2 regions of the Bacillus sp. KH172YL63 genome follow, and region 1 is predicted to be linked to the other one. Evidence: a T-box and tRNA genes for the amino acid it is inferred to sense, from the RefSeq annotation. Region 1 holds a T-box; the other holds one or more tRNA genes.

Evidence for each region. A T-box is a leader RNA that pairs with one kind of tRNA and senses whether it is charged. The one in region 1 lies ahead of trpS (tryptophan--tRNA ligase), so its partner is inferred to be a tRNA-Trp.
Region 2: it encodes a tRNA-Trp, which carries the amino acid that the T-box ahead of trpS (tryptophan--tRNA ligase) is inferred to sense. The anticodon was not compared.

What each region holds. Positions count from the first base shown of each region.
Region 1 is NZ_AP022842.1:1,224,497-1,238,832, forward strand. Features, by position in the region: gene KH172YL63_RS06105 (beta-ketoacyl-ACP synthase III) at 1-872, shown strand, start outside; gene fabF (beta-ketoacyl-ACP synthase II) at 921-2,168, shown strand; gene KH172YL63_RS06115 (DUF2268 domain-containing putative Zn-dependent protease) at 2,354-3,121, shown strand; gene KH172YL63_RS06120 (YjbA family protein) at 3,535-4,284, shown strand; gene trpS (tryptophan--tRNA ligase) at 4,487-5,485, opposite strand; T-box leader at 5,537-5,770, opposite strand; gene KH172YL63_RS06130 (DUF3899 domain-containing protein) at 5,810-6,193, opposite strand; gene KH172YL63_RS06135 (peptide ABC transporter substrate-binding protein) at 6,640-8,292, shown strand; gene opp3b (oligopeptide ABC transporter permease) at 8,463-9,392, shown strand; gene opp3C (oligopeptide ABC transporter permease) at 9,392-10,417, shown strand; gene KH172YL63_RS06150 (ABC transporter ATP-binding protein) at 10,436-11,506, shown strand; gene KH172YL63_RS06155 (ABC transporter ATP-binding protein) at 11,506-12,441, shown strand; gene KH172YL63_RS06160 (putative glycoside hydrolase) at 12,671-13,867, shown strand; gene KH172YL63_RS06165 (GNAT family N-acetyltransferase) at 14,152-14,336, shown strand, end outside.
Region 2 is NZ_AP022842.1:982,343-996,678, reverse strand. Features, by position in the region: gene KH172YL63_RS04975 (sugar phosphate isomerase/epimerase family protein) at 381-1,349, opposite strand; gene KH172YL63_RS04970 (Gfo/Idh/MocA family protein) at 1,363-2,403, opposite strand; gene KH172YL63_RS04965 (Gfo/Idh/MocA family protein) at 2,418-3,446, opposite strand; gene KH172YL63_RS04960 (ThuA domain-containing protein) at 3,469-4,194, opposite strand; gene KH172YL63_RS04955 (response regulator transcription factor) at 4,210-5,781, opposite strand; gene KH172YL63_RS04950 (sensor histidine kinase) at 5,762-7,573, opposite strand; gene KH172YL63_RS04945 (ABC transporter substrate-binding protein) at 7,716-8,993, opposite strand; gene KH172YL63_RS04940 (carbohydrate ABC transporter permease) at 9,074-9,901, opposite strand; gene KH172YL63_RS04935 (carbohydrate ABC transporter permease) at 9,901-10,842, opposite strand; tRNA gene KH172YL63_RS04930 (tRNA-Gly) at 11,352-11,425, opposite strand; tRNA gene KH172YL63_RS04925 (tRNA-Leu) at 11,430-11,513, opposite strand; tRNA gene KH172YL63_RS04920 (tRNA-Cys) at 11,522-11,595, opposite strand; tRNA gene KH172YL63_RS04915 (tRNA-Gly) at 11,603-11,677, opposite strand; tRNA gene KH172YL63_RS04910 (tRNA-Gln) at 11,682-11,753, opposite strand; tRNA gene KH172YL63_RS04905 (tRNA-His) at 11,793-11,868, opposite strand; tRNA gene KH172YL63_RS04900 (tRNA-Trp) at 11,880-11,953, opposite strand; tRNA gene KH172YL63_RS04895 (tRNA-Tyr) at 11,964-12,047, opposite strand; tRNA gene KH172YL63_RS04890 (tRNA-Thr) at 12,065-12,140, opposite strand; tRNA gene KH172YL63_RS04885 (tRNA-Phe) at 12,156-12,231, opposite strand; tRNA gene KH172YL63_RS04880 (tRNA-Asp) at 12,274-12,350, opposite strand; tRNA gene KH172YL63_RS04875 (tRNA-Met) at 12,430-12,503, opposite strand; tRNA gene KH172YL63_RS04870 (tRNA-Val) at 12,513-12,588, opposite strand; tRNA gene KH172YL63_RS04865 (tRNA-Glu) at 12,612-12,686, opposite strand; tRNA gene KH172YL63_RS04860 (tRNA-Ser) at 12,711-12,802, opposite strand; tRNA gene KH172YL63_RS04855 (tRNA-Asn) at 12,809-12,883, opposite strand; rRNA gene rrf (5S ribosomal RNA) at 12,891-13,007, opposite strand; rRNA gene KH172YL63_RS04845 (23S ribosomal RNA) at 13,174-14,336, opposite strand, start outside.

The DNA.
Region 1 (14,336 bases):
ACCTTGAGAAAATGGTAGACACAACGGATGATTGGATTCGTACAAGAACAGGCATCGAAGAGCGACGGATAGCAAATAATGAAATAAATACCTCTGATATGGCATTTGAAGCGGCCAAAAAGGCAATCTCTGATGCAGGGATCACAGCTGAAGATATTGATCTCATCATGGTCGCGACGGTCACACCTGATTATCCATTCCCATCTGTCGCCTGCCTGCTGCAAGAGCGCCTGGGGGCGAAGAAAGCAGCTGCGATGGATCTTAGCGCTGCATGTGCAGGCTTCATGTATGGTATGGTAACAGCGAAGCAGTTTATTGATAACGGGGCATATAAGCATGTACTTGTTGTCGGCGTAGAGAAACTATCGAAAATTACAGATTGGGAAGACCGCAACACAGCCGTGTTATTCGGAGACGCAGCAGGGGCTGCCGTACTTGGGCCGGTTCCGGATGGTAAAGGAATTCTTGCATTTGAACTTGGATCTGACGGTTCTGGGGCAAAACATCTTTATCAAGAGGAAAAGCTCGTGATGAACGGACGGGAAGTATTTAAATTTGCTGTGCGTCAAATGGGTGAATCGAGTATCAACGTGATTGAAAAAGCAGGACTCAGTAAAGAAGATGTAGATTTCCTGATTCCACACCAGGCGAACATTCGCATCATGGAGGCAGCAAGACAGCGCTTAGAGCTGCCGGTGGAGAAGATGTCCAAAACAGTCAATAAATACGGGAACACATCAGCGGCTTCGATCCCTGTTTCACTTGTAGAGGATCTCGAGGCTGGAAGAGTGAAAGAAAATGACGTAGTGGTCATGGTAGGCTTCGGTGGCGGATTAACATGGGGCGCCATCATCATGCGTTGGGGTAAATAGACCGGAATAACTCTCATAAACAACTTGCAGATAAAGGAGATGGATTGAATGAATAAGAAACGCGTAGTGGTAACAGGCTTAGGAAGTGTGACGCCTTTAGGAAACGATGTTGAATCGACATGGAAAAACATTAGAGCGGGAAAGACCGGTGTAGGCCCGTTAACAAGGTTGAATGCCGATGAGTATCCAGCGAAAGTGGCGGCGGAATTAAAGGATTTCAATATTGAGGACTTCGGGGTAGAGCGTAAAGAAGCGAGAAAAATGGACCGCTTCACCCATTACGCCATTGCCGCATCCTTAATGGCCGTAAAAGATTCAAAGCTTGATATCACGGATGAAAATGCCCACCGTATCGGTGTTTGGATCGGATCAGGTATCGGAGGCATGGAGACATTTGAACAGCAATATGAAACGTTCCAAAAACGCGGATACCGTCGTGTGAGTCCTTTCTTCGTTCCGATGATCATACCTGATATGGCAACTGGACAGGTGTCCATCATGCTCGGTGCAAAAGGTTTCAACTCTTGTACTGTTACGGCTTGTGCAACAGGGACGAACTCGATCGGTGATGCTTTCAAGGTCATTCAACGGGGAGATGCCGATGTGATGATTTCTGGAGGGGCAGAGGCGCCGATCACGAAGATGAGTGTGGCAGGATTCTGCGCCAATACAGCCCTGTCAACGAACCCGGATCCGGAGAAGGCATCAAGACCGTTTGATGCAGACCGTGACGGCTTTGTCATGGGAGAAGGAGCGGGGATCGTCGTGCTTGAAGAACTTGAGCACGCACTGAAACGCGGTGCACCGATTTATGCGGAAATCGTCGGATACGGTTGTACAGGAGATGCCCACCATATCACGGCTCCTGCACCAGCAGGGGAAGGCGGGGCGAGAGCGATGAAGATGGCCCTTGAAGACGGTGGAATTTCTCCGGAAGAAATGGATTACATCAATGCACACGGCACAAGCACGCCGTACAACGATAAATATGAAACAATGGCTGTGAAAGAAGTGTTCGGTGAGCATGCCTATAAATTAGCGATGAGCTCAACGAAATCCATGACCGGACATCTGCTTGGCGCTGCAGGCGGAGTGGAAGCGATCTTCACGGTGCTGGCTATGAAAGACAGCGTGTTGCCGCCTACAATTAATATCGATACACCAGACCCTGAATGTGACCTTGACTACGTGGCAAACCAGGCAAGGGAACAAGAAGTGAATGTGGCGATGAGTAATTCATTAGGCTTCGGCGGCCATAATGCAACCATCGTATTTAAAAAGTATAGTGATTCATAAATAAAATCAGAGGCCGAGAAAGGTTTCTGCCAAAAAATCCGAACGAGTGTCCAACTCGTTCGGATTTTTCTTTTGGGAAACCCTTTCGTCCGATCTCTCTCCTTTGATCGTGCCCATCTTTTTTCAAGTTGTGAACCTTCCATTCCTTTCATATATATATTAAAAAGCTGAAAAGAGGGATGAGGGTGGCCGTTGCACCTACAGATCATTGGTTGGAGAATGGGATCGACAAGCCATTGGAGCTTCTGAAGAAAACGATAAACGGGAAAGACGACCAGCAATCATTTTATCAATATTTAATGAAGCACGGAATGTACAGGTCTTCAAGACACGCCGAAGATATTTATGAAAAAATGAAAGAAATGAAACTGTGGGAACGTTTTTCATTATATGAAAAGAAGTACAAGCGGAAGTGGAATGGACCAAGCGTCCCGATATATTTATTCCCTGTTCAGGAAAGAAGGGGGATGTTTCAGTCCTCCATGAAGAAATCAGGGGTGTGCTTCAAGGATGAGATATTCTTTTTCCTGACAGAACAGGAAGATCCGAAAGAGTACGAAGCACTGTTTGTTCATGAGTATCATCATTGTGTGAGGATGAAACGGTTGAACAAAAAAGACAGTCAGTACACATTGCTCGATTCCATCATCTTTGAAGGCCTGGCTGAATATGCAGTCAAAGAGTACTGTGGAGAAAATTATATGGCACCCTGGACGAAAGCATATTCCGAAGACGAAATGACAGAGTATCATAAGAAATGGATTCAACCGAATTTAGAAGTAAAGCGAAGGGATCCACTTCATGATCAATTGCTTCTTGGGCAAAAAGGGTACCCGAAAATGCTTGGCTATGCTGCAGGGATGCGGCTCGTCGAAAAATCCTTATTAAAAGAGAAAGTCCCGACATTGCGACTGATAGATAAACCATCTGCCTCATTTCTGTCGGAGAAGTAAGCGGTAAGAAACGGACAAATTCACCGTCATAACTCTAAACCCCGTTCATAGACTATAGTAAGCATGGACGAGCTGCAATCACTCAGTCCAGGGATAGAGGCGGGGCATATGGTGGTACAATTATTCGGATTGTTCATAGGATTTGGACTGGCCGTTTCCGGAGGTGTAAGCTTGATTATGTATTTAAATCTGCTTACGACCGGTATGTCTTTTTTTGAATACTTCCACTTCGTATCCACCAGGGTCGAATGCTATCTATTTCCTATTGGACTCTTCATCATTACGCTGTCTATCTATATTCCCCGGAGAAAAAATCATCCCTGTCCATAAAACCCGTGAAAATAGGAATAAATTTACACCATTTCGCCCATACTGATTGACAAATAAGATTGAAGCAAAGCGAGGGGTCAATCATGTTATATCTTCATGATGTATGGGTAAATTGGTTCGAAGGCGAAGAAAATGGCTACAATGTCTGTCATTTTCACGAGTGGAGAAAAGAGGACGTAATTGAACTGCTTGATCAGGTGCCTCTTATGAAGGTGGATAGTGAACTGTTTCATTACATCGAGAATGATTTATCAGAGTTACCTCAACAACTTCTTAACAATGTTTATCAAAAAGCATATTTGCGTAAAAACCATGAACGAATTCAGCTTGATTACTGCTTCATCGTGACGGATGGGACCGGCATATTAGCGGTCGATACGATTGGTTACACCGTTCCGATTCGAAAAAGCAGGCTCATACCGAGACAAGAACAGCTCGTGTATGAAATGGTGGAAAGTCATGAAACAACTTCGTACTTGATTCATTCGGAAGTGAAGCAGGAAGATTCATATCATATCCTGTCGCCGAGTCCCTATATGATGAGTGGGTTGACGAGGAAAGAAAGGCAGTTGAAGCAGCTGTTATTCATGGCGCTCGATCAGCTTCACAGTTCGAACAATACGGCAGAGATTAGATATTGGTATACAGAGTGGGCGCCGCAGAGATACAGGACGATACAGGAGATGGACTTCGAAGAAATCTGGCAGATGTTATATGAAGAAATGCAGTACGGCTGGTCTGAAAAACACTTGACGCTATGCGAGAATTTAATTAAGGGACAGCCCTTCTTTGAGAAGCTGTGGGAAGTGGAGAACCGCCCTAAAGTGAATTAATGAAAAACCCCCTGACCGATGAACGGGTGAGGGGGTTTTTGCTTGAAAAAAGAAGGTGCCGGGTCATAACTGGTAGTCCTGTCCATTCCCTTGTTTAAACGTGGATTCTGAATGAATCAAAAAACCGAATGGATTCAATCTTCATTAAAGAAGGTCGAATCATTCGGTTTTTCCGTTAGCTTGAGAATGTTAGTCTCAGCTTTTATTTTCTCTTTCTGTCTTTTCGGCCGAGGCCCATTGCTTTTTCCATCTTCTTCAGCATTTTATTCGCCGCAAAGTTGGCCTTTTCCGCGCCCCGGTCGAGGATGTCATCCAATTCTTCAGAGTCGATCAGTTCGTAGTAGCGGTCCTGGACGGGCTTGATGGCATTGACGACCACCTCGGCAAGGTCTCCTTTAAAGTCGCCGTACCCTTTGCCTTCATACCTTTGCTCGAGTTCTTCGATTGTGCTTCCTTCAAGGATCGAATAAATGGAAAGAAGGTTTGAGACACCAGGTTTATTTTCTTTATCATATTTCACGATGCCGTCGGAATCCGTCACGGCACTCTTGATTTTCTTTTCAATCTGTTTCGGATCGTCCAGCAGCGTAATGAATGACTTCTGGTTTGCATCCGACTTGCTCATTTTCTTCAATGGATCCTGAAGGGACATGACCCGTGCCCCGACTTTTGGAATGCGCACCTCTGGAACCGTAAAGATGTCATTATATTTATTGTTGAATCTCTCGGCAAGATTTCTTGTTAATTCCAAATGCTGTTTCTGATCTTCACCGACAGGTACCAAATCCGTACCGTACAGCAGGATATCTGCTGCCATCAATGGCGGATACGTCAACAGGCCAGCTGAAACGGCTTCCTTACCGTGGGATTTATCTTTAAATTGTGTCATCCTTTCAAGCTCACCGATATACGTGACGCATTGCAGGATCCATCCGGCCTGTGCATGGGCAGGCACCTCAGATTGAATGAAAAGTGTTGCTTTCTCCGGGTCGATCCCGCATGCAATATAAAGTGCTGCCAGACTGCGGATGTTCTTGCGCAGCTCCATTTTATCCTGCGCCACCGTTATGGCATGCTGGTCCACCACGCAGAAATAGCAATGATATTCTTCCTGCAGCTCAGTGAACTGCTTCATTGCCCCAATATAGTTACCGAGTGTAATCGTCCCGCTCGGCTGAATCCCGCTAAAGATTGTCTTCATTTCTTATCCTCCTAATAATCATCAAAATAAAAACCCATCCGTCCTATATAAGATAGGGACGAATGGGATCATTTCCGCGGTGCCACCCTAAGTACTCTTCCTGAGTCAGCTTAGTCCATGATAAACATGGTGCCCCTTTAACGTGGGGTGAATCGTCATATGCTACTCTTATTCGCACACAAAGCTCAGAAGTCCATTCCTTTTCAGATGAATACCTGTTCCCACCAGCCACAAGCTCTCTTTCAATTCATACAGAAAAGTACTACTCTTCATCGTCGCCCATTTTTTTATATGCTTTCATTATAAGTAAAAAAAGGTGCGAATTCAAGTGTACAGAAGGTAGGAGAGGGCGATGGAAAGGATGAACGCGACACTGCCGACCATCAGGATCGATTTTGTGATGGAATAGGAGCGTTGAACGCCATATTCCTCATATGCTTCCTTCGTTTCATCCAAATCATCGAATTGGGAAATGAATTTTCCTTGTTTGGTACTGTTCCGGAATCTTTTAAGGGAATAAATAATACCGTTGAAGAAGCCTTTTTGGAATATAAAAAGAAGCCCGCCTGTTGCTACATAAGTAATGCCCACTATAAACAAGCTGTCTATAAAGGAAAGAAGCAGGGATTTCTCCTGACACATGCCGGTGATGATCGACACAAAGAAAAATAATACTGTTAGGATGTGAAAAAAGGTAAGTTTGATCATAATGCTCCTCTGTTGTTTTTTATTAGTAGTATACATGAAACCCATGGAACAGTTCAATGAGGCGGGGCGGTTTGGGTAGAAGAGCTGTTCTATATAGTTATAGAAATAAGTATGTATTCTATTATTTATATTTAGTCTGTTCTTTAAATATTTATAATAAAAAAGTGAATATAGGAATGTGAGATTGATAGGAAGAGGCACCTCATCCCAGATCAGCCGAAATTTACGTTTGTAACAATTGTAATGGGACTTGCTGTTCAAGGTGACTCGAAAAAACCTTGTAACAGCAAGGTTTTTCGGACCTTATACCTACTAATCTGATAATTTAGCAAAAAAACTGTTAAATTCATATTGCAATAATTTCTCTATCATGTATAATAAGTAACAAATCTTCTGAAAATTAGAAGATAAATAAATATGAGATTTACGAGGAGGTCAATTTCAAGATGAAGAAAAAGTTTTCATTCTTGCTGGTTCTTCTTCTGGCTCTGAGTACTTTCTTGGCTGCTTGCGGCGGCGACAAGAAAAGTGAAGGCGAAGAAGAAGGATCAGGTGCTGGCGGTACTGATGAAAAGAAAGAACAGGTACTTAACTTACTTGAGGGTTCTGAGATCCCATCTATGGACTCTACACTTGCAACTGACTCAGTTTCATTCAAAATCATGAACAACGTATTTGAAGGTCTTTACCGCTTAGGTGAAAATGACGAAGCTGTACTAGGTATGGCTGCTGAAGAGCCAGAGATCAGTGAAGACGGTAAAACGTACACGTTCAAGATCCGTGATGCTAAATGGTCTAACGGAGACGCAGTTACGGCAAATGACTTCGTTTACGCTTGGCAAAAGGCTTTGAACCCTGATACTGGTGCAGAGTATGCGTACATAATGTACGATATCAAAAATGCTGCTAAAGTAAATGCCGGTGAAGTTGCACCTGAAGAGTTAGGTGTTAAAGCCCTTGATGATATGACTTTGGAAGTTCAGCTTGAAACGGCTGTACCATACTTCAAAGCATTGCTTTCTTTCGCAACATTCTACCCACAAAACCAAAAATTCGTTGAGTCTCAAGGCGATAAGTTCGGTCTTGAAGCTGATACAGCAATCTATAACGGTCCATTCACACTTTCTGAGTGGAAGCATGAACAAAGCTACCAGTTAACGAAAAACGACAGCTACTGGGATGCTGAAACTGTAAAATTAAAAGAAGTTAACTTTAACGTTGTTAAAGACGTTGCAACTGGTGTAAACCTTTATGAAACAAACAAAGTTGATGTTGCGGGTCTTTCAGCTGAATTCGTAGACAAATATAAATCAGATGAAAACTTCAAAACAAAAGCTGACACAGCAGTATTCTTCTTACGCTTAAACCAAGCGAACGAAGTAATGAAAAACGTAAATGCGCGTAAAGCGATCGATGCTGCGTATGACAAGCAAGGTATGGTAGATGTACTTCTTAACAACGGTTCTATCCCTGCGTACTTCTTAGTACCAAAAGATTTCGTAACAGGTCCAGACGGTAGCGAATACCGTGAAGCTGTTGGCGATTTCGGTGGATATGACACAGCTAAAGCTTCAGAGTACTGGGCTAAAGCGAAAGAAGAGTTAGGTAAAGATTCTATCGAATTAGAATTACTTAACTACGACTCTGACAGCTCTAAGAAAGTCGGAGAATTCTTAAAAGAGCAACTTGAACAAAACCTTGAAGGTTTAACTGTGTCAATCAAAGCACAGCCGTTCAAGCAAAAGCTTGAATTAGAATCAAAAGGTCAATATGACTTCTCATTCGCCGGCTGGGGTCCAGATTATCCAGATCCGATGACTTTCGTTGACATGTTCGTTACTGACGGTGCTCATAACCAAATGGGATACTCTAACCCTGAATATGACAAGTTAATTGAAAAAGCGAAAGGTGAACTATTAAGTGATCCTGAAGCTCGCTGGCAAGCAATGGTTGATGCTGAGAAGATCCTTTTCGAAGATCAAGCAATCAGCCCAATGTACCAACGTGGAACTGCTTTCTTAGAGCGTCCATATGTTAAAGGTCTGTTACGTCACTCATTTGGTGCAGATGCATCATTCAAATGGGCTTACATTGAGTAGTATTTAACTCAAGGAACAAACCTTACGAGGAGAGCGTATGCATAGGCATATGCTCTCCTTTTCCAGTGAAAGTCGAAAATTATCACAAAAATAAAAATACATTGATAATTTGTCGAAAATCGCTATAATTAGGAATGTAGAAAAAATAAGAAAAAAAGGGGGGCTAAAGAATGGTCAGATATACAATTCAACGTATCGTCTATATGATCATCACTTTGCTTATTATCGCAACCGCCACGTTCTTTCTGATGAAGCTCCTGCCTGGATCTCCACTACAAAATGCAGAAAGACTGTCTCCGGAACAACAACAAATCATCCTGGATAAATACGGCCTGAATGACCCGCTGCCAGAGCAATATATCAACTATATGGTTAACCTGGCTCAAGGGGATTTAGGTTTATCCTTCCAATATGATAACCGCCCAGTTACACAAATGATTGGAGATCGTATTGGTCCTTCCGCACTTCTTGGATTCCAAGCTATGGTATTAGGAACATTTCTAGGATTATTGATCGGTATTATTGCAGCGATCAAACATAACACATGGCTGGATTACGGATCGACATTCCTTGCTGTAATAGGTATCTCGATTCCATCATTCGTTTTCGCAGGATTGCTCCAATATTATGTTGGGGTAAAACTAGAATGGCTGCCAGTTGCCCTGTGGGGAGAGTACAAGCACACAATCTTACCTACTCTGTCACTGACGGTGTTCGTTGTTGCGACCATCGCCCGTTTTATGAGAACAGAGATGCTGGAAATTTTAAATTCAGATTATATTTTATTAGCCACTGCTAAAGGGATCTCCAAAACAGGAACTGTCCTGAAGCATGCTGTCCGAAATGCATTGATCCCGATTGTCACGATCTTGGGACCGATGACTGTAGGAATTATGACAGGTACGCTTGTAATCGAACGTATCTTTGCTGTTCCTGGATTAGGGGATCAGTTCGTCGTGTCCATCAATACAAATGATTACACTGTAATCATGGGGATCACCCTATTCTATAGTGCTTTATTCATTGCTGTAATCTTTTTAGTGGACATTCTTTATGGAATCATTGATCCACGTATTCGTTTAGCTGGAGGGAAGAAATAATGGAAGATAACAAAAAGAAATTAGACCAACTCAGTCCCGACCTCTTCCAACCCCAACAGGCTAAGGGAGATGAAGCTGAAAAAATTTCGCGTCCAAGTTTAAATTTCTGGCAAGATTCTTGGATTCGTTTACGTAAGAATAAGGGAGCCATTCTTGGAATCATTATTACCGCGATCATTGTATTCTTTGCAATCTTTGGTCCGATGATGAACGAATACAAATTCAGTGACCAAAACATCCGTCACGCAAAACTCCCTCCTAAAATTGAAGCGCTTTCAGGAATTGAATGGTTACCGTTTGATGGTAAAGATTCAGATGGCTTTGATGTATATGGATCAAGGGATATTAAAGAAAACTACTGGTTCGGTACAGACGACTTAGGCCGTGACCTTTGGACACGTACTTGGAATGGTACCCGTATTTCACTGTACATCGGTATTTTAGCTGCAATCATTGACTTCCTTATCGGGATTTCCTACGGAGGTATTTCAGCTTATTACGGTGGCAGAGTAGATAATATAATGCAGCGTATCATTGAAATTCTTGTAGGAATTCCAAACTTGATCGTCGTCATCCTCTTTATCCTGGTATTTGAGCCTGGTATCTTCTCCATAACCATGGCCATGGTTATTACTGGTTGGACGGGTATGGCCCGTATCGTGCGTGGTCAAGTCCTTCAATTGAAGAATCAGGAATTTGTCCTTGCTTCAAGAACGCTTGGCGCAACAAGCAACCGATTGATTTTTAAACACTTACTTCCAAACGTTATGGGACCTGTTATCATTACGACGATGTTTACAGTTCCAGCTGCAATTTACACGGAAGCATTCTTAAGCTTTATCGGACTGGGGATTGCTCCTCCAAGAGCTTCACTTGGATCATTGGTGAATGATGGATATAGATCGATTCAATCATTCCCTCATATGATGCTGGTACCTTCAGCCGTCATCTCATTGGTTATTTTAAGTTTCAACTTAATGGCTGATGGACTGCGTGACGCGCTAGATCCGAAAATGCGTAAGTAATGGAAGGGAGATAATAATATGTCAAAAATTTTAGAAGTGAATGATCTACACGTCTCCTTCAATACGCAAGGAGGAGAAGTTCAGGCTGTACGCGGTGTAGATTTCCATTTAGATAAAGGTGAAACGCTGGCGATTGTCGGAGAATCCGGTTCTGGTAAATCGGTTACGACAAAAGCCCTTATGAGACTGATCCCGAACCCACCTGGCTTCATCAAGGACGGGGAAATCCTTTTCGAAGGGAAGGATCTTGCAAAGCTGCCGGAAAAAGAGATGCAAAAAATCCGCGGGAAAGATATCTCTATGATCTTCCAGGATCCAATGACATCTTTGAATCCGACGATGACTATCGGTAAGCAAATTATGGAGCCGCTTGTGAAGCATCAAAACATGAGCAAAAATGATGCGAAAAAGCGTGCGATCGAATTGCTTAAATTGGTAGGTCTGCCAAGTCCGGATACCCGTTTCAAACAGTATCCTCACCAATTCTCGGGCGGACAGCGCCAACGTGTCGTCATCGCGATCGCACTTGCATGTAACCCGAAGATCCTGATCGCCGATGAGCCTACGACTGCCCTGGACGTAACCATTCAGGCACAGATCCTTGAACTGATGAAGGATTTACAGAATAAAATCGAGACATCGATCATTTTCATTACCCATGACCTTGGCGTGGTGGCAAATGTCGCTGACCGTGTAGCTGTCATGTACGGTGGTCAGATTGTCGAGACAGGAACCGTAGATGAAATCTTCTACGATCCCCGCCATCCATACACTTGGGGACTGATCGGCTCGATGCCGACAACGGATACTGAAGGTGAACAGGAGCTGGTGGCCATCCCTGGAACGCCTCCGGACCTATTGAATCCGCCGAAGGGAGATGCATTCGCCCTTCGCAGTGAATATGCCATGAAAGTGGACTTTGAACAGGAGCCTCCATATTATAAGGTTTCAGATACACACTATGTTAAATCATGGTTGCTGCATCCGAGCGCTCCACAGGTTGAGCCTCCTGAAGCAGTAAAAGTAAGACAAAGACAAATGCCTGCGAATTATAAAGAGCCGGTACTTGTTGAGGGGGTTCGTTCATAATGGCTGAAAAATTATTAGAAATTAAAAATTTAAAACAATACTTCAATCCTGGAAAACCGAATATGGTTAAAGCGGTTGACGATATCAGCTTTGATATTTATAAGGGGGAAACCCTTGGACTCGTTGGTGAGTCCGGCTGTGGTAAATCAACGACAGGACGTACGATCATTCGTCTGTATGATGCAACCGACGGTCAAGTTCTCTTTAACGGGGAAGACGTGCATGGGAAAAAGTCACGTTCCCAATTAAAGAAATTCAACCGTAAAATGCAGATGATCTTCCAGGATCCATATGCAAGTTTAAATCCGCGTATGAAAGTGGCCGACATCATCGCTGAAGGAATCGATATCCACGGGCTGGCTACTTCAAAGAAAGAGCGTCTGGATAAAGTTCATGAGCTTCTTGAAACGGTCGGTCTGAATAAAGAGCACGCAGGCCGCTATCCGCATGAGTTCTCAGGCGGTCAGCGTCAGCGTATCGGGATTGCTCGTGCTTTGGCGGTAGATCCTGATTTCATCATTGCAGATGAGCCGATTTCAGCCCTTGATGTATCCATCCAGGCGCAGGTCGTGAATCTGATGCAGGAACTGCAGAAGGAGAAAGGGTTAACCTATCTGTTTATCGCCCATGATCTTTCCATGGTGAAATATATCAGTGATCGTATCGGTGTTATGTATTACGGTAAACTTGTTGAACTGACAACAAGTGAGGCGTTGTACAAAAATCCTCTTCATCCATACACTCAATCGTTATTATCTGCGATTCCGCTTCCGGATCCGGATTATGAGCGCACACGGAGAAGAAAAGAATACAATCCTGCAGTCCATAATTACACAGAAGATGACAATCTTGAAATGCGTGAAGTCGTACCTGGACACTTCGTCTATTGTTCAGAGAAGGAATTCGCACAATATCAGGCGTCCTATAAAAACTAATATAAGTAAAGAAGCTCCCTTCAAATTGAGGGGAGCTTTTTTACGATGAAATCCGCTTTGTCATTCTTTTTTGAAAAGTTCATCATACGATATAGGGATGAGCATTAATTTCCTCGGAAATTTCGACAGATTAGGTGGAATATCCCTTTTCTTTCTAGTAATTTCCTTGATAGAATAGAAGGGAAGTTACATATTTTACTAGATAGTACGTCTACCAGAGGAGAGGTTTATGTTGAAATGGAGAAAGGTTGCAACATCTCTATGTTTATTCGCAATGTGTGTCGTTCCGTTTCAGTCAGCGACGGCGGCTGGAGTAGAAGCTAAAAACCACGAGAAAAGAATGCTCTCAATGAGTAACAAGGAATTGACTAGCCCGGTACCGAGGTTCGTATTTGATTCGGGCCTGTCATTTGAATATCCAGATGCGGTGAGAGGAATTTATGTCACAGCCCACTCCGCCGGGGGCGCCAGGTTCGATTCGCTCACAAAATTGATGGATAACAGTGATTTGAACGCGATGGTCATCGACATTAAAGATGATGTAGGGAATCTGACTTATATACCTGAAGAGTCTTCTCCATACCACAGTGTGGGTCAGCCCTACATGAAGGACCCGAAAGCGATATTGAAGGTGCTGGAAGAGAAGAAAATCTATCCGATTGCCAGGGTCGTTGTATTCAAAGACACCGTATTGGCGAACCGAAAACCGGAGCTGTCCTTTAAAGAAGGAAACAAAGTGTGGTCAAATGGAGGTGGGGATTCCTTTGTTAACCCTTTCCTGAAAGAAGTGTGGGATTATAATGTAGGGATCGCCATTGAAGCTGCAAAAATGGGATTCCAGGAAATACAGTTTGATTATGTCCGCTTCCCTGAAGGCTTTGAAAAGCGTGATGAAGACCTGAAGTATGATGGTGGGGAATATGCCAAGGAAGATATCGATAATGTACAAAAGCGGGTCCAGGCCGTCACCGACTTTGTTGCGTATGCACATGATAAGCTTCAACTATACGGTGTGAAGGTTTCTGTAGACATTTTCGGCTACACGGCAACCCTCCCGGAAGCACCGGGCATTGGGCAGAATTTCTCGAAGATATCTGAACATGTGGATGTCATTTCATCAATGATTTATCCGAGCCATTGGACGCCGTACTTCGGGATTGCGAAGCCTGATATGCAGCCCTATGAATTAGTGACGGAATATTCCAAGGTGGAAAAAGCAAAGATTGCCGAACTGAAGAATAAGCCGATTTCGAGACCGTGGCTGCAGGATTTCACAGCATCCTGGTTAGGCAGCGGCAATTATAAGAAATACGGAAAAGCAGAAGTAGAAGCGCAGATCAAGGCGCTGAATGATCAAGGCATAAATGAATTCCTCTTGTGGGATGCAGGAAATTCTTATACAGAAGGTGTGGACTATACGCCTTAAGAAAAAAGCTGGCCTCAGGCCAGTTTTTTCTTCAATTTCGGGGGTATAAAGGAAAGGGATGCCATACTATTTGAAAAATCATTCTATTCTTGTTATGATTAAAGTACTGGAAAGATAAACCGCTTTCAACCACTTTACCCTCTTCATGGGCATTTCCTGCCTGTGATTCCGTATGCATATCCCACGGATACGACTAACACCTAACATAAACTATTTTTTTCAGAGAAACATAATGATAACCCGTTAGTCATTGGAATATTAAATTCATGTGAAGGAGTAGATCCATGCACTGGTATGAAAAATTAAATCAGTATTTTCCTGTAGAGGAAATGAAATCAAAAGAACATCTTGAAACATTACTAAAGGAAAGAAGCGACATCTATCATAAAGATGAAGGCCCACACCACGTCTTGATGTATGCTGAACTTGATGACTTTATCTTCATCGATTATCTCTTCGTCTCGAAGGA
Region 2 (14,336 bases), 240 kb from region 1:
TTGTGGCTTTTAGACAAGCTAGATGCGGTTGATTTCCGCTCCAGATGCTCGCTTTCCGCGGGGCTGGCGGTGAGCCTCCTCGGACTGCGTCCTGCGGGGTCTCACCTGTCCATCAGTTCCCGCAGGAGTCGAGCATCTTCCGCTCCAATCAACCATCGAAGGTAAAAACCAAAAATTCACTGGATTATCTGCTTATTCATCTTTTGAATATTAGTGATCGACGTCATTTAAGTACACTGCCCTTGATTCATTGCTATGGAAATTTTTATTCCGCAATCTCAAATTACCGTAGATGCTCACATTAACCCCTATTCATAACAACAATCAATGCGAAAAGAGCCAATAAAAAAGAGAGTCCTCAACGACTCTCTTTTTTCTGACTACACCCACCACATATCCGAAGGCTGTTCTTCGATCAGGATCGATTTTAAGTTCTTGACTGCACGTGCGAATCCTTCTTCAATCGACATAATCGGGTCTTCATGTTCGATGCTGACCACATAATCGTAGCCAAAGGTGCGCAGGGCACTCATCATATCGGACCATTCCTGCAGGCTGTGTCCGCATCCGACAGAACGGAATGACCAGGCCCTTGTTTGGATGCTGCCGTATGGCTGCATATCCGTCAGACCGTACATATTCACGTTATCCTGGTCGATATACGTGTCTTTGGCATGGAAATGATGGATCGCATTTTCTTTACCAAGGATCTTGATGGCTGCAACCGGGTCGATTCCTTGCCACCATAGATGACTCGGATCAAGATTTGCCCCGATCGCTTCACATGTTTCTTCACGAAGCTTCAGCAACGTATAAGGCGTATGGACAAGGAAGCCTCCGTGAAGCTCGAGACCGATCTTCACCTGATTGTCTTGTGCAAGCTTGCCCATCTCTTTCCAGTATGGGATCAGCTTTTCTTCCCACTGCCATTTCAGGATATCCCCATATTCGTTCGGCCAAGGAGATACCGGCCAGTTCGGGTGCTTCGCCTCTTCATGATCCCCGGCAGTCCCGGAAAAGCAGTTGACGACCGGAACGTTCATCAATCCGGCAAGCTTGATCGTTTTTTGAAGGGCTTCATGGGACTCGGCCGCAAACGCCGCATCTGGTGAAATCGGATTGCCGTGGCAGCTGAAGGCACTGATTTCAAGCCCCCTCGATGACACTTTCTCTGCATATTCTTTTCTCTTTTCTTCGCTTTCCAAAAGGGCGTCCAGATCACAATGGGCATTCCCAGGGTATCCACCCGTCCCGATTTCCACTGCGTTCAGTCCCGCTTCTTTCACATAGTCAAGCATTTCATCAAGGTTCTTCTGAGAAAATAATACCGTAAATACACCAAGTTTCATTGTGTGCTTCCTCCTATTTCAACCGGATGCTCTGTCCGGTTTCACTGCTTTTATAAATGGCATCGATGATTTGAGATACTTGCATCGCTTCTGCAGGCTTCACGATAAGCTCCTCTTTTCCGAGGCAGCTGTTGATGAAGTTCTCGGCTTGCGGGATGCTCGGGTCCTCTTCCCCCGGGATCCAGTCCGCTTCGCTGTTCAGGAGCATGCCGTGCTTCATTTGGTTCATCTGGAATGGGAATAGATCGATCCCGCCGGTTTCACCCGAGATGCTCATGCTTTCTTCATCACTCTTCACATTGGCTGACCATGACGTTTCGAACAGCATGGATGCCCCGTTATCAAACTTGATATAGGCGGTCACATGATCATCCACCTCAAAGCCTTCTTTATCGAAGTCTCCCCACTGATTCACTTGATCTGGCATTCTGCTAAGCTTGTTATATGCCGTCCCGCTGACTTCCACCGGCGCCGGGTTTCCGAGCAGCCACAGTGAGAGATCAAGGAAGTGACAGCCGTAGTCGATCAGACTGCCGCCGCCTTGGAGTTCCTTATTGGTGAATACACCCCAGCCCGGCACTTTCCTGCGTCTGATCGCTCTGGCACGCGCCACCATCGGCTCGCCGATTTCATTTTCCATGATGACACGTTTCGCCGCACGGGAGTCTTTCATGAAGCGATAATGATAAGCGATCGCAAGGACTTTCCCGGACTCTTCGGCAGCCTCTATCATGCGCTCACATTCAAGGGGCGTCATGGCCATCGGTTTCTCACAAAATACGTGCAGCCCGGCTTTCAGTGCGGCGATCGAGATGTCAGCATGAAACTTATTCGGCGTACAGATCGTAACCGCATCCACATGATCGAACATCTCCCGGTAATCCGCGAACACATGGGGGATGTTGAATGTCTCTGCCACCGTTTTGGCAGTGACAGGGTTGATATCACTGATCGCTTCAATCGTTACAGAATCTGATAGTTTAATAAATGTGGGGATGTGTCGGGTTTGGGCAATGCCCCCTACACCGATCACACCCATTCGAAGCTTGGTCATCGCTTGTTTCACCTCTATGATAGTTTTACAATTCTCTTCGTTTCACTGGATTCAAGCGCGGATAATACGACTTCCAACGATTTCTTTCCTTCTTCACCTGATACAGGCGGCTCTTCATCATGCAGGATACTTTGAACAAACTGATCGATCACACGGGAATTCTTCTGACCGCCTTCATCATTTGTCTGGATGCCGCCAAGCTCATATTTCACGACTTCACCTGTGGCATATTGGATGATAAGGGAATTCACCGGATCGTCCTCCAGGCGGAGAATCGCTTTTTCCCCGTAAATGATCGTAGAGTTGTCCTCTTTTGACACATAGGACCAGCTCGCCGCCAGTGTCCCGATCGTGCCGCTCTCTGTTTTCAATACACAGACCGCCGTATCATCGACGGTGGCATTTTCCTTTGCGCTCGTTTCGATGAATGCACCGACTTCTGAAAATTCTTCACCGAGGATATATCTTAACAGGTCTGTTTTATGGACACCAAGGTCACCCATCGCGCCGATGAAAGCCTCTTCCTTCTTGAAGAACCAGCTGTCCTTGCCGTCTGCGCTCCATCCTTCCGGTCCACCGTGACCGAATGCAGATCTGAAGCTGTAGATCTTGCCGACTTCACCGCGAGCGATCAGTTCTCTCGCTTTTTGGTGGGATGGGACGAAACGTTGATTGTGGGCAATCATCAGCTTTCTGCCGTTTTTCGCAGCGGCATCGATCATGGATTGGGCTTCTTCACTTGATGTTGCCATCGGCTTTTCACACAGTACATGCTTTCCTGCGTTCAAAGCATCGATGGAGATCGGTGCATGCAGATAGTTTGGCGTACATACACTCACAGCTTCCACATCGACATTTGCAAGCAACTCTTTATAGTTGGTATAGGCTTTCGCTCCAACAGCATCTGCGATTTTCCACGCTCTTTCTTCGACGATGTCACATACTGCCACCACTTCAACATTCTCATTGTTTGCATACTCCGGTAAATGACGGTGCTTTGCGATGCTTCCACATCCGATGACGCCGATTTTCAATTTATCCATGATGATTTCCTCCTCTTATCCTTTAGTTTGATCCTTTGATTTCTTCAAGGGGCTTGGCATTTCCGTATACAGGTCTTGCACGATCAACCGGGGATGCCCAGTTCACTGCATTGACGATAACCTTTTGGATATTTTCATTGTAGTAAGTAGGATACGTTTCATGACCAGGACGGAAGTAGAATACTTTCCCGTTCCCACGCTGATACGTGCATCCGCTCCTGAACACTTCTCCGCCCTCGAACCAGCTGACCATCACAAGCTGATCCGGTGCAGGGATGTCAAAATGCTCGCCATACATCTCTTCTTTTTCAAGCTCAATATATTCTCCAAGACCGGCAGTGATCGGATGACTTGGGTCAACAATCCAGATCCGCTCCTTCTCATCTGCTTCACGCCATTTCAGGTCGCATGAAGTACCCATCAGCGTTTTGAAGATTTTTGAGAAGTGGCCTGAATGAAGAACAATCAACCCCATCCCGTCCAGTACGCGCTGCTTTACCCGCTCAACGACTTCGTCTGAAACTTCTTCATGGGCGATATGCCCCCACCAGATCAATACGTCAGTCCCATTCAGCACGTCATCTGTCAAACCATGCTCATTTTCGTCCAGTGTAGCCGTTTTCACATTGAATGACGCTTCTCCAAGAAAAGATGCGATGGCTCCGTGAATGCCTTCTGGATACACTTCTCTCACCTTTGGATTCTTTTGTTCATGACGATTTTCATTCCATACAGTTACGTTTAACATGTTAAACCCTCCAAGTCATATGTTTGCTTTTTGCCTGTATTCATTTGGCGTATGTCCGGTATATTTCTTGAATACTTTACTGAAATATTTTTCATTTCCATATCCCACACCGTAAGCCACTTCATATATTTTCAAATATGGATTTGCCAGCAGCTTTCTGGCCTTATCCATCCGGATACCCGTCACATAATCGGTGATCGTCGCCCCATAATCCTGCTTGAACTTCCGGGAGATATATTCCCTGCTCAAGTAGAACCGGTCGGCGATATCCTGAAGGTTGATTTCCTCCTGATAATGCTGCTGCAGATATTCTTCAATCCGCTGCATATTATTCTTTTCCTTTTGATACTTCGACTGACTCAGCATCTCGACAAGCTCTTGAAATTCCTTCGTTTTTTCCTCTTTGAATTTCCGGAATGAAAACGACCCGTCCTCCCGCCAATAATCCAGGCCTTGGTAGAAGGGATCCTGACGCCTGATTTCATATTCTTTCAGCCAGTTATTCCTTAATTGCTCGAACTGATCCTCCCATACCTGAACCTGTTCAAGGGACAGTGTATGCCTACTGTCCAACAGGGAGAAGATTTCTTCCAGCTGCTCCCGGACCTGATTCATGCTCCCTGAGCGGATCGCCCATTTCAGTTCATTGGAGTGATCCAATAAATGAAGCATCGGTCCTTTCTCGAGATCTTCATGTGTGACAATCTTCTTCTCTACGAGCAAACTGTGCTTCGAATATACTTCAAGCGCAGAACTGTATGCCTCATTCACCATTTTCGACTTCTGTCCCAATGCCATGACCATGAAGACTTTGCTATACTGATAGATCAATGTATATATCTCTTCCAACAAATACGCGAGGTTCTTATCTTTCCAGAAAAGAATCACCAGCTCTTCTTCCTTGTTTCCATTCCTGAAGCAGACCCCGTCATTCTGCTTTCTGAGCAGTTCATTGCATATATTGATGAGTGTGAAAAAGGCAAGATCCCGGTCTCCCTGGAAAGACTTCATCATGATCGGCTTGATCGGCAGGAGGGCGATGGTCTTTTGCATCTTGGTGATGTTTACGCCGAACTCGTGCTCAACCTTCTCCACCATCTCTGCTGAAATGCCTTCCTTCTCGCAAAGGCTTGAAAACAGCCTTTCCCAATAAAGGGGCTTGGCTTCGTTCATCACCTGTGTATCCTCAACAAGAGATTTCCTTGAACGGGCCTGGTCGTTCCATTCCTTCACCGCTTTATCCAACGTTTCATTCAACACATCCGGCTCGATCGGCTTCAGGATATAATCGAAGCTTTTATAGAAAATCGCGTTTCTCATATATTCAAAATCATCATATCCGCTGACGACGATCGTTTTGCTTTTAAGATCTGAATCGTACAGCCACTTCAGGAGTGATATCCCGTCACGCCTCGGCATCCTCATATCGGTGAAGATAATCTCCGGCCTGTGCGCGGTGATCAATTCGATGGCCTGGTCCCCGTCTTCTGCCTCCAGGATCGTGTGGATGGCGTGCTTTTCCCAATCAGCCAATAAAAGTAACCCTTCACGTACATGCTTTTCGTCATCAATGATGATTGCTTTCATTTGCTTCACTCTCCATTCGTATTGGCAGCCTCATGGTGACCATAAAGCCTCCGTCTTCATGATTTTCAAGGGTGAGGCGGGCCCGTTCATCATAATAGAGCTTCAAGCGCACATACACGTTCTTCAGACCGATGTTCGTCTCTTCACCGGTCTTATTCCATGCAGCCGCTTTAAAATGCTCCCTGATCTCCTGTAGCCTGTCCTCTGTAACACCCACTCCATTATCACGTACGATCAGAACCAATTCGTCCCCTTCCTGATAGCCTGTCAGCGAGATGCGCCCGACCCCTTCCCGGATATCGAACCCATGCTTGAAATAATTTTCGATCAGCGGCTGAAGGATCATCTTTGGTACATGGATATCACTTACCCCTTCTTCCATTTCGACGTGATAATCGAGGTTCTCCCCGAAGCGCTCTTTTTGTAAAAGAAGGTAGGCGTTCGTGTAATTGATCTCCTGCCTTAACGGAACAACATCCTCCTCCATATTCATCCCGTACCTCATGATTTTCGAAAGGTGGGTGATCAGGGAGTAGATTTGCGGCACTTTGTTCTTCAATGCAATCGTTCCGATCGATTGCAGGGCATTATAGAGAAAATGAGGATTGATCTGGGACTGAAGGACTTTTAATTGATTCGTCTTGTTCTCAAGCTCAAGCTTATACTCACGGTTGATCAGTTGATTGATCCTCTCGATCATCTGCTGAAAACGATAACCGAGGATCCCGATCTCATCTGGACCGAATGACTGGGCCTGAACCTTCATATTCCCTTTCTCCACCTCCTGGATATGGGTTAGCAGGATACGGATCGGCGACGTAATCTTAAAGGAAACGAACAGTGTCGCAAGCACCACCAGGCTCAACCCCAGTACCCCGAATAAAATGTTGATCTTCGCCACGCTAAAGGCGCTTTCATACAGGTTCCCATAAGAAACCCTTTTCACAAGCAGCCATCCGCCTGCAGAAGCAGGCAGCTGGTCATACATCATCACGCCGTTGAATGAGTCTTCCTTCCATTCAAGCGTCCCTGATTCATGATTTGACTCAAGGATCCGCTTGATCCATTTCTGATTATTCCCGTCATCGGAAACGTCCTTATCCGAGCTGTATATCATTTCCCCCTCCGATGACAGAAGGTAGAATTCCTCAGAATCCGAGTTATATAGATTCCTGCTCAGATCAATGATTTTATCCGGGGAAATATCTAGTGAGATATAGGCGAGCACTTCCTCTCCCGGAACGTTCCGGAAAGCCCGGTGGATCGTGATGATATCCTTCGAACGGTTGATATTCTTCTCTTCCTGGCTGTACGCCGGTTCTATATACATGTTATAGGGGCTGCGCTCCGCACTTCTGAAGTTCTTCCATTCCGACTCCTTGATTTTGTTGGAGAACACAACGGTCGATCGTTTCGTGGCCGTAATGACACGGTCACCATCAGCAAATGAAATGCGTACCCCGTTGATCGTGTCACCTGTGTAGAGAATCGTTTGCACAATGTTCTTCACGATGCCGATCGTCAAGTAATTGTCACCCTCACCCGGTGACCTCATATAGTTAATAAAATCAGGATTATTATAGAGTGTGAGCGTCAGGCCGTTGAGCTCATTGATATAGCTCTCAAGATTCACCTTCCCCTGATAAAGGAGATTGCTGCTCTCCTTCACCACCTGCTCCTCCATCGAATCCTTCGTATACAAATATGTAATAATGATCGAACTGCCGAATGGCACAATCGTCGTAATCATCAACAGCACAATCAACTTATTGCGAATGCTTTTCTTAAACATGAGGGACGGACCTCCCAGGTCTCACTTATACAATCAGTATAAAGTGTTTTCCCCGGCTCTTGAAGGAGTTTTTCTAAATATTCCTACTAAACTTATAAAATAGAAAGCATGCCTTTAATAGACATGCTTTCCATTATTCTGTTTACTTCAAGTTATCCCAAGTTTGTTGGAATCGCTCAAGTACAGTGTCGTAATCGATTTTTCCAGCGGCATACTCCTGGATTGTCGCAGCAAACTCTTTGTTTGCTCCATCCGGCCATCTGAACCAAGTCCAAGGAATCGTTTTCTCCGCTTTAGAGTACTCAAGGATTGACTCTCCAAGGTCACCAAGACCGTTCGGCTCGATATTATCAAATGCCGGGATGAACGCGAATTCTTCCGTGATGTAGCGCTTGCCTGTTTCAGAAGATACCATCCAGTTTAAGAATGTTTTCGCTTCTTCAAGGTGCTCAGAGTTCTTGTTCAGTACCCAGTTATTCGGTACACCGACCGGCAGGCGGTCTGCACTGTCGTCATTGCTTACAGGGATTGGAAGGAAGCCCATGTTGATCTCAGGATTGATTTCAGTGATCATGTTCTCAGTCCAGTTACCTTGTTGAAGCATCGCTGTTTCACCAGAAGCGAATAGCGTGACTTGCGTGTTGTAATCCGTTGTTAAAGGATTATCGTTTGCATATTTAAGCTCTGTGTCCAGAACTTCTTTGAACTGCTTAAACTTTTCATTACCGACGATTTTCTCAGATCCATCATATAGACCGGCGATGAACGCTTCAGGATCTTCCTGTTGAGCAAAAGGAATGTTCAGTAAATGCTGACCGATTACCCACCACTCACCGTAACCAGCTGAGAACGGAGTGATTTTCTTTGCTTCAAGTTTCTTCGCAGCATCTTTTAACTCATCAATCGTTGCAGGAGCCTCAGTGATTCCTGCTTTTTCGAATAAATCTTTGTTGTAAACAAATCCATATCCTTCAAGGTTGACAGGCATACCATACAGCTTACCGTCTTCATCTGTCATCGGAACTTTACCGATAGGAAGAACATGCTCAACCCAAGGCTCACCTGAAAGATCAGCAAGCTTCTCTTTCCAAAGCTCTAGCTCTTTGAAACCACCATTGTTGAAAATATCAGGCTCTTCCCCAGAAGCGAATTTCGCTTTCAGTGCTGCACCGTAATCGGCACCTCCACCAACTGTTTCAAGCTTGACCTTGATATTCGGATGTTCAGCTTCGAATTCGTTGATCATTTCTTGCAATTGATCAGCAATCTCTACCTTGAATTGGAAGAAATTAAGTGTGACAACATCATCACCTGATCCTGACTCTCCACCAGAACTGTTTGACTTATCTTTAGATGAACAACCTGCAATGATTCCAAACACCAATACTAAAGACATACAAAGTAACAAAATACGTTTCATAAATGGTTTGACCTCCCTGATATAAAATATTTTATATAAATTTCTGTTTCAATGATAGCATCGTGACAGAAATTTACTATCTACTTGATGGAACCTGAAGCAATTCCTTTGATGATATGCTTCTGTAAGAATAGGAAGAATATGATGATTGGCGTAATGCCGAGCACCAGCGCCGCAAGACCCATATCCCACTGTTTCGTATACTGTGCAAAGAATGAACTTGCTGCAAGCGGGATCGTACGCAGTTCCGCATCCTGTAACACAAGAAGTGGCAGCAGGTAGTCATTCCAGATCCACAGTGTATTCAGAATGATGACTGTCACCGTAATCGGTTTCAATAACGGGAACACGATTCTCCAAAACACACCAAACTGACTGCATCCATCGATCATTGCTGATTCTTCAATTTCAATCGGAACTGTTTTCACAAATCCGTGATACAAGAACAAGGACAGCGGTACCCCGAAACCGAAGTACATGATAATCAATCCGGGAATGCTGTTCGTAAGTCCAAGCGTCCCTCCGACCTTCATCAGTGGAATCATCACCGTCTGGAACGGGATGACCATTGCAGAAACAAATACTACAAACAGGATCTTGCTGAATTTCCCTGGTGTACGGACCATTTTCCAGGCTGCCATCGAACTGATGATCACCAGGCCAATGTTACTGAACACCGTGATGACAAGGGAGTTCCAGAAGGCACGGGGGAAATTGATGACTTCCCACACCTTCGCATAGTTAGAAAACACAAATTCCTTCGGCCAGGCCGCCGCATCGATCAAGATGGCAGCGAAAGGCTTCACAGAGTTGATCAATACGAAGTAGAAAGGGATAAGGAAAATGAGCCCGATCACAATCCCGATGATCTCTAATACAAATGTTGTCTTCGTATAGCGATTGCCCATTATGCCTCAACCTCTTTCTTCTTCGTTATCATGACCTGAATCGTCGTAAACACGGCCACTACCACAAAGAACAGAATTGATTTTGCTGTTCCAAGACCATAGCGGTTATTCTGGAATGCTTCCTGATAAATATTGATCGCAACAGATTGTGTAGAATTGAAAGGCCCTCCGCCTGTCAGGGAAATATTCAGATCGAATATTTTAAAGGCCATTGAAATCGTCAGGAAGAAACAAATCGTAAATGCCGGCAGAATCAATGGGATGATGATCTTGGTCAAAAGCGTCCAATTGGATGCACCATCCATCTTCGCTGCTTCTAACAGTGAATTATCCACCCCTTGCAGAGCTGCCACATAGATGACCATCATGTAACCTGAGATCTGCCATGCAAATACGATGACAATCCCCCAGAAAGCCGTCGTTTCATCACCCAGCCACGGCATTTTAAAGAATCCGATATCCGTCATATTGCCAAGAGACGCGAACCCTTTAACGAAGATGAACTGCCAGATGAACCCAAGCAGCAATCCGCCAATAACGTTTGGAATGAAAAACACCGTACGCAGAATGTTCCGCGTCTTCAACGCTGCATTCAGAAGCAGCGCAAACCCAAATCCGATCAAGTTACTGATGATCACAGCTGCAAACATAAACTTCGTCGTGAACATAAATGAATTAAAGAAAGTCTTATCGTCCGTGAATATCTTCTTGTAGTTATCAAATCCAACCCACTCGACAACCGAGCTGACACCATTCCATGAAGTAAAAGAATAATAGACCCCCATCAAGAAAGGCAAGATCTGTATCACTAAGAAAAACAAAAGTGCCGGTCCTACAAAGGCAGCATACGTCAGCAAGCCCTTATACTTAAACTTCTTCTTCGTCACAGCCTTTAATTGAGCATCTGTGCTTACTGCTCCAGTCTGAATCTTCGTTTCCACCCGTATCACCACCCCTAAATATGTAATCGCTTTCTTACATTATAATGGCAGCGCTTTCTCATTAAGGGAGACTCAATTGACGAAGAAGGTGCACTATTTTGACTAGATAGGTTTTAGGTTGTGGTGATGGGGGTAAATAAGATGCTTGATTAAGCAACTCATGGTGGCACGAGTGGGGTGTGAAGCGTTGGGCAGCACTTTTGAAAATAAAATCGTGGAATTGAAAATAAGGGGGGCATTTTTGAAAATAAAATCACAGATTTGAAAATAAGTTGAAGTGTTTTGAAAATATGTGCTCCGGATTAACTCTCAAGACGGGTATTTTGAAGGTATAAGCCAGAGATGAAATATATACACAGTCACTTTGAACATATAATCCCAGTATTGAAGATAAATGAGCGCCATTTTAAAGCTAACACGCTCGATCCCGCTCTAAATCCCCACCGCTATCTATTTAATAAACAACAAAAAAAGCTTCCTCATAATGAGAAAGCCTGTCGTATGTAAGTTGGAGCGGGTGAAGGGAATCGAACCCTCATCATCAGCTTGGAAGGCTGAGGTTTTACCACTAAACTACACCCGCGATGTGGTACCGGTGGCCGGGATCGAACCGGCACTCCAGAGGAACACGATTTTGAGTCGTGCGCGTCTGCCAATTCCGCCACACCGGCATTACATATGGAGGCGGCAACCGGATTTGAACCGGTGATCAGGGTTTTGCAGACCCATGCCTTACCACTTGGCTATGCCGCCATATGATTGGAGCGGAAGACGGGATTCGAACCCGCGACCCCCACCTTGGCAAGGTGGTGTTCTACCACTGAACTACTTCCGCACTACTGGGCTAGCTGGATTCGAACCAACGCATGTCGCAGTCAAAGTGCGATGCCTTACCGCTTGGCTATAGCCCACTGTTAGTATATGTCACTGAATTGAAAATGTGACTTTAATGGGGCGACTGATGGGAATCGAACCCACGAATGCCTGAACCACAATCAGGTGCGTTAACCACTTCGCCACAATCGCCATAATAAAATTGGCAGGGGTAGTAGGAATCGAACCCACACCAAAGGTTTTGGAGACCTTCGTTCTACCTTTAAACTATACCCCTATAAAAAAAATGGTGGAGGGGGGCAGATTCGAACTGCCGAACCCGAAGGAGCGGATTTACAGTCCGCCGCGTTTAGCCACTTCGCTACCCCTCCATATGAGATCACTCGGATGGTGCCGGCAAGAGGACTTGAACCCCCAACCTACTGATTACAAGTCAGTTGCTCTACCAGTTGAGCTACACCGGCATCCAGTGAAACAAATGGTGGCTCAGGACGGAATCGAACCGCCGACACATGGATTTTCAGTCCATTGCTCTACCAACTGAGCTACTGAGCCATAATATTTAAATCAAATCAGCCATTATGCTTTAAAAGAAAATGGCGGTCCGGACGGGACTCGAACCCGCGACCTCCTGCGTGACAGGCAGGCATTCTAACCAACTGAACTACCGGACCAGAGTTTTTTTGCGCCAGCAAAAATAACTATCCATAGGTGACTCATCAAGGAAAATCTCCTACTGAATCAAAAATGGTATTGCGGGGACAGGATTTGAACCTGCGACCTTCGGGTTATGAGCCCGACGAGCTACCGAACTGCTCCACCCCGCGTCGATAAAATGGTGGAGGATGACGGGATCGAACCGCCGACCCTCTGCTTGTAAGGCAGATGCTCTCCCAGCTGAGCTAATCCTCCAGTATGTATATCATTTATAAAAATGGTGACCCATACGGGATTCGAACCCGTGTTACCGCCGTGAAAGGGCGGTGTCTTAACCGCTTGACCAATGGGCCATATTTATCTTTATGGAAATGTTATGGCGGAGAGCAAGGGATTTGAACCCTTGAGACAGCGTTAACCGTCTACACGATTTCCAATCGTGCTCCTTCGGCCACTCGGACAGCTCTCCATAAAATGGCTCCGCAGGCAAGATTCGAACTTGCGACCGATCGGTTAACAGCCGATAGCTCTACCACTGAGCTACTGCGGAACGATATGCCTGGCGACGTCCTACTCTCACAGGGGGAGATCCCCCAACTACCATCGGCGCTGAAGAGCTTAACTTCCGTGTTCGGCATGGGAACGGGTGTGACCTCTTCGCCATAGTCACCAGACTATTGTATGTCCTTTTTTGAGGACAAGTACTATTATATCGTTTATATGATATTTTTCAAGGTTTTTTTATACTTTCGCATAAAATTTATTCCCTGAAAACTAGATAAAGAATTGATGTCAAGAAAGCCGAATATCAGCCGATTGTTCATATAAATATGACTCTTTGTGGTTAAGTCCTCGATCGATTAGTATCAGTCAACTCCACATGTCGCCATGCTTCCATCTCTGACCTATCTACCTAGTCATCTTCTAGGGATCTTACTCACTTACGTGATGGGAAATCTCATCTCGAGGGGGCTTCATGCTTAGATGCTTTCAGCACTTATCCCTTCCGCACATAGCTACCCAGCGATGCCTTTGGCAAGACAACTGGTACACCAGCGGTGCGTCCATCCCGGTCCTCTCGTACTAAGGACAGCTCCTCTCAAATTTCCTGCGCCCACGACGGATAGGGACCGAACTGTCTCACGACGTTCTGAACCCAGCTCGCGTACCGCTTTAATGGGCGAACAGCCCAACCCTTGGGACCGACTACAGCCCCAGGATGCGATGAGCCGACATCGAGGTGCCAAACCTCCCCGTCGATGTGGACTCTTGGGGGAGATAAGCCTGTTATCCCCGGGGTAGCTTTTATCCGTTGAGCGATGGCCCTTCCATGCGGAACCACCGGATCACTAAGCCCGACTTTCGTCCCTGCTCGACTTGTAGGTCTCGCAGTCAAGCTCCCTTGTGCCTTTACACTCTGCGAATGATTTCCAACCATTCTGAGGGAACCTTTGGGCGCCTCCGTTACTCTTTAGGAGGCGACCGCCCCAGTCAAACTGCCCACCTGACACTGTCTCCCACCCCGATAAGGGGCGCGGGTTAGAATTTCAATACAGCCAGGGTAGTATCCCACCGATGCCTCCACCGAAGCTGGCGCTCCGGTTTCCAAGGCTCCTACCTATCCTGTACAAGCTGTACCAAAATTCAATATCAGGCTACAGTAAAGCTCCACGGGGTCTTTCCGTCCTGTCGCGGGTAACCTGCATCTTCACAGGTACTATAATTTCACCGAGTCTCTCGTTGAGACAGTGCCCAGATCGTTACGCCTTTCGTGCGGGTCGGAACTTACCCGACAAGGAATTTCGCTACCTTAGGACCGTTATAGTTACGGCCGCCGTTTACTGGGGCTTCGATTCGCACCTTCGCTTGCGCTAAGCACTCCTCTTAACCTTCCAGCACCGGGCAGGCGTCAGCCCCTATACTTCGCCTTACGGCTTCGCAGAGACCTGTGTTTTTGCTAAACAGTCGCCTGGGCCTATTCACTGCGGCTCTCTCGGGCTTGC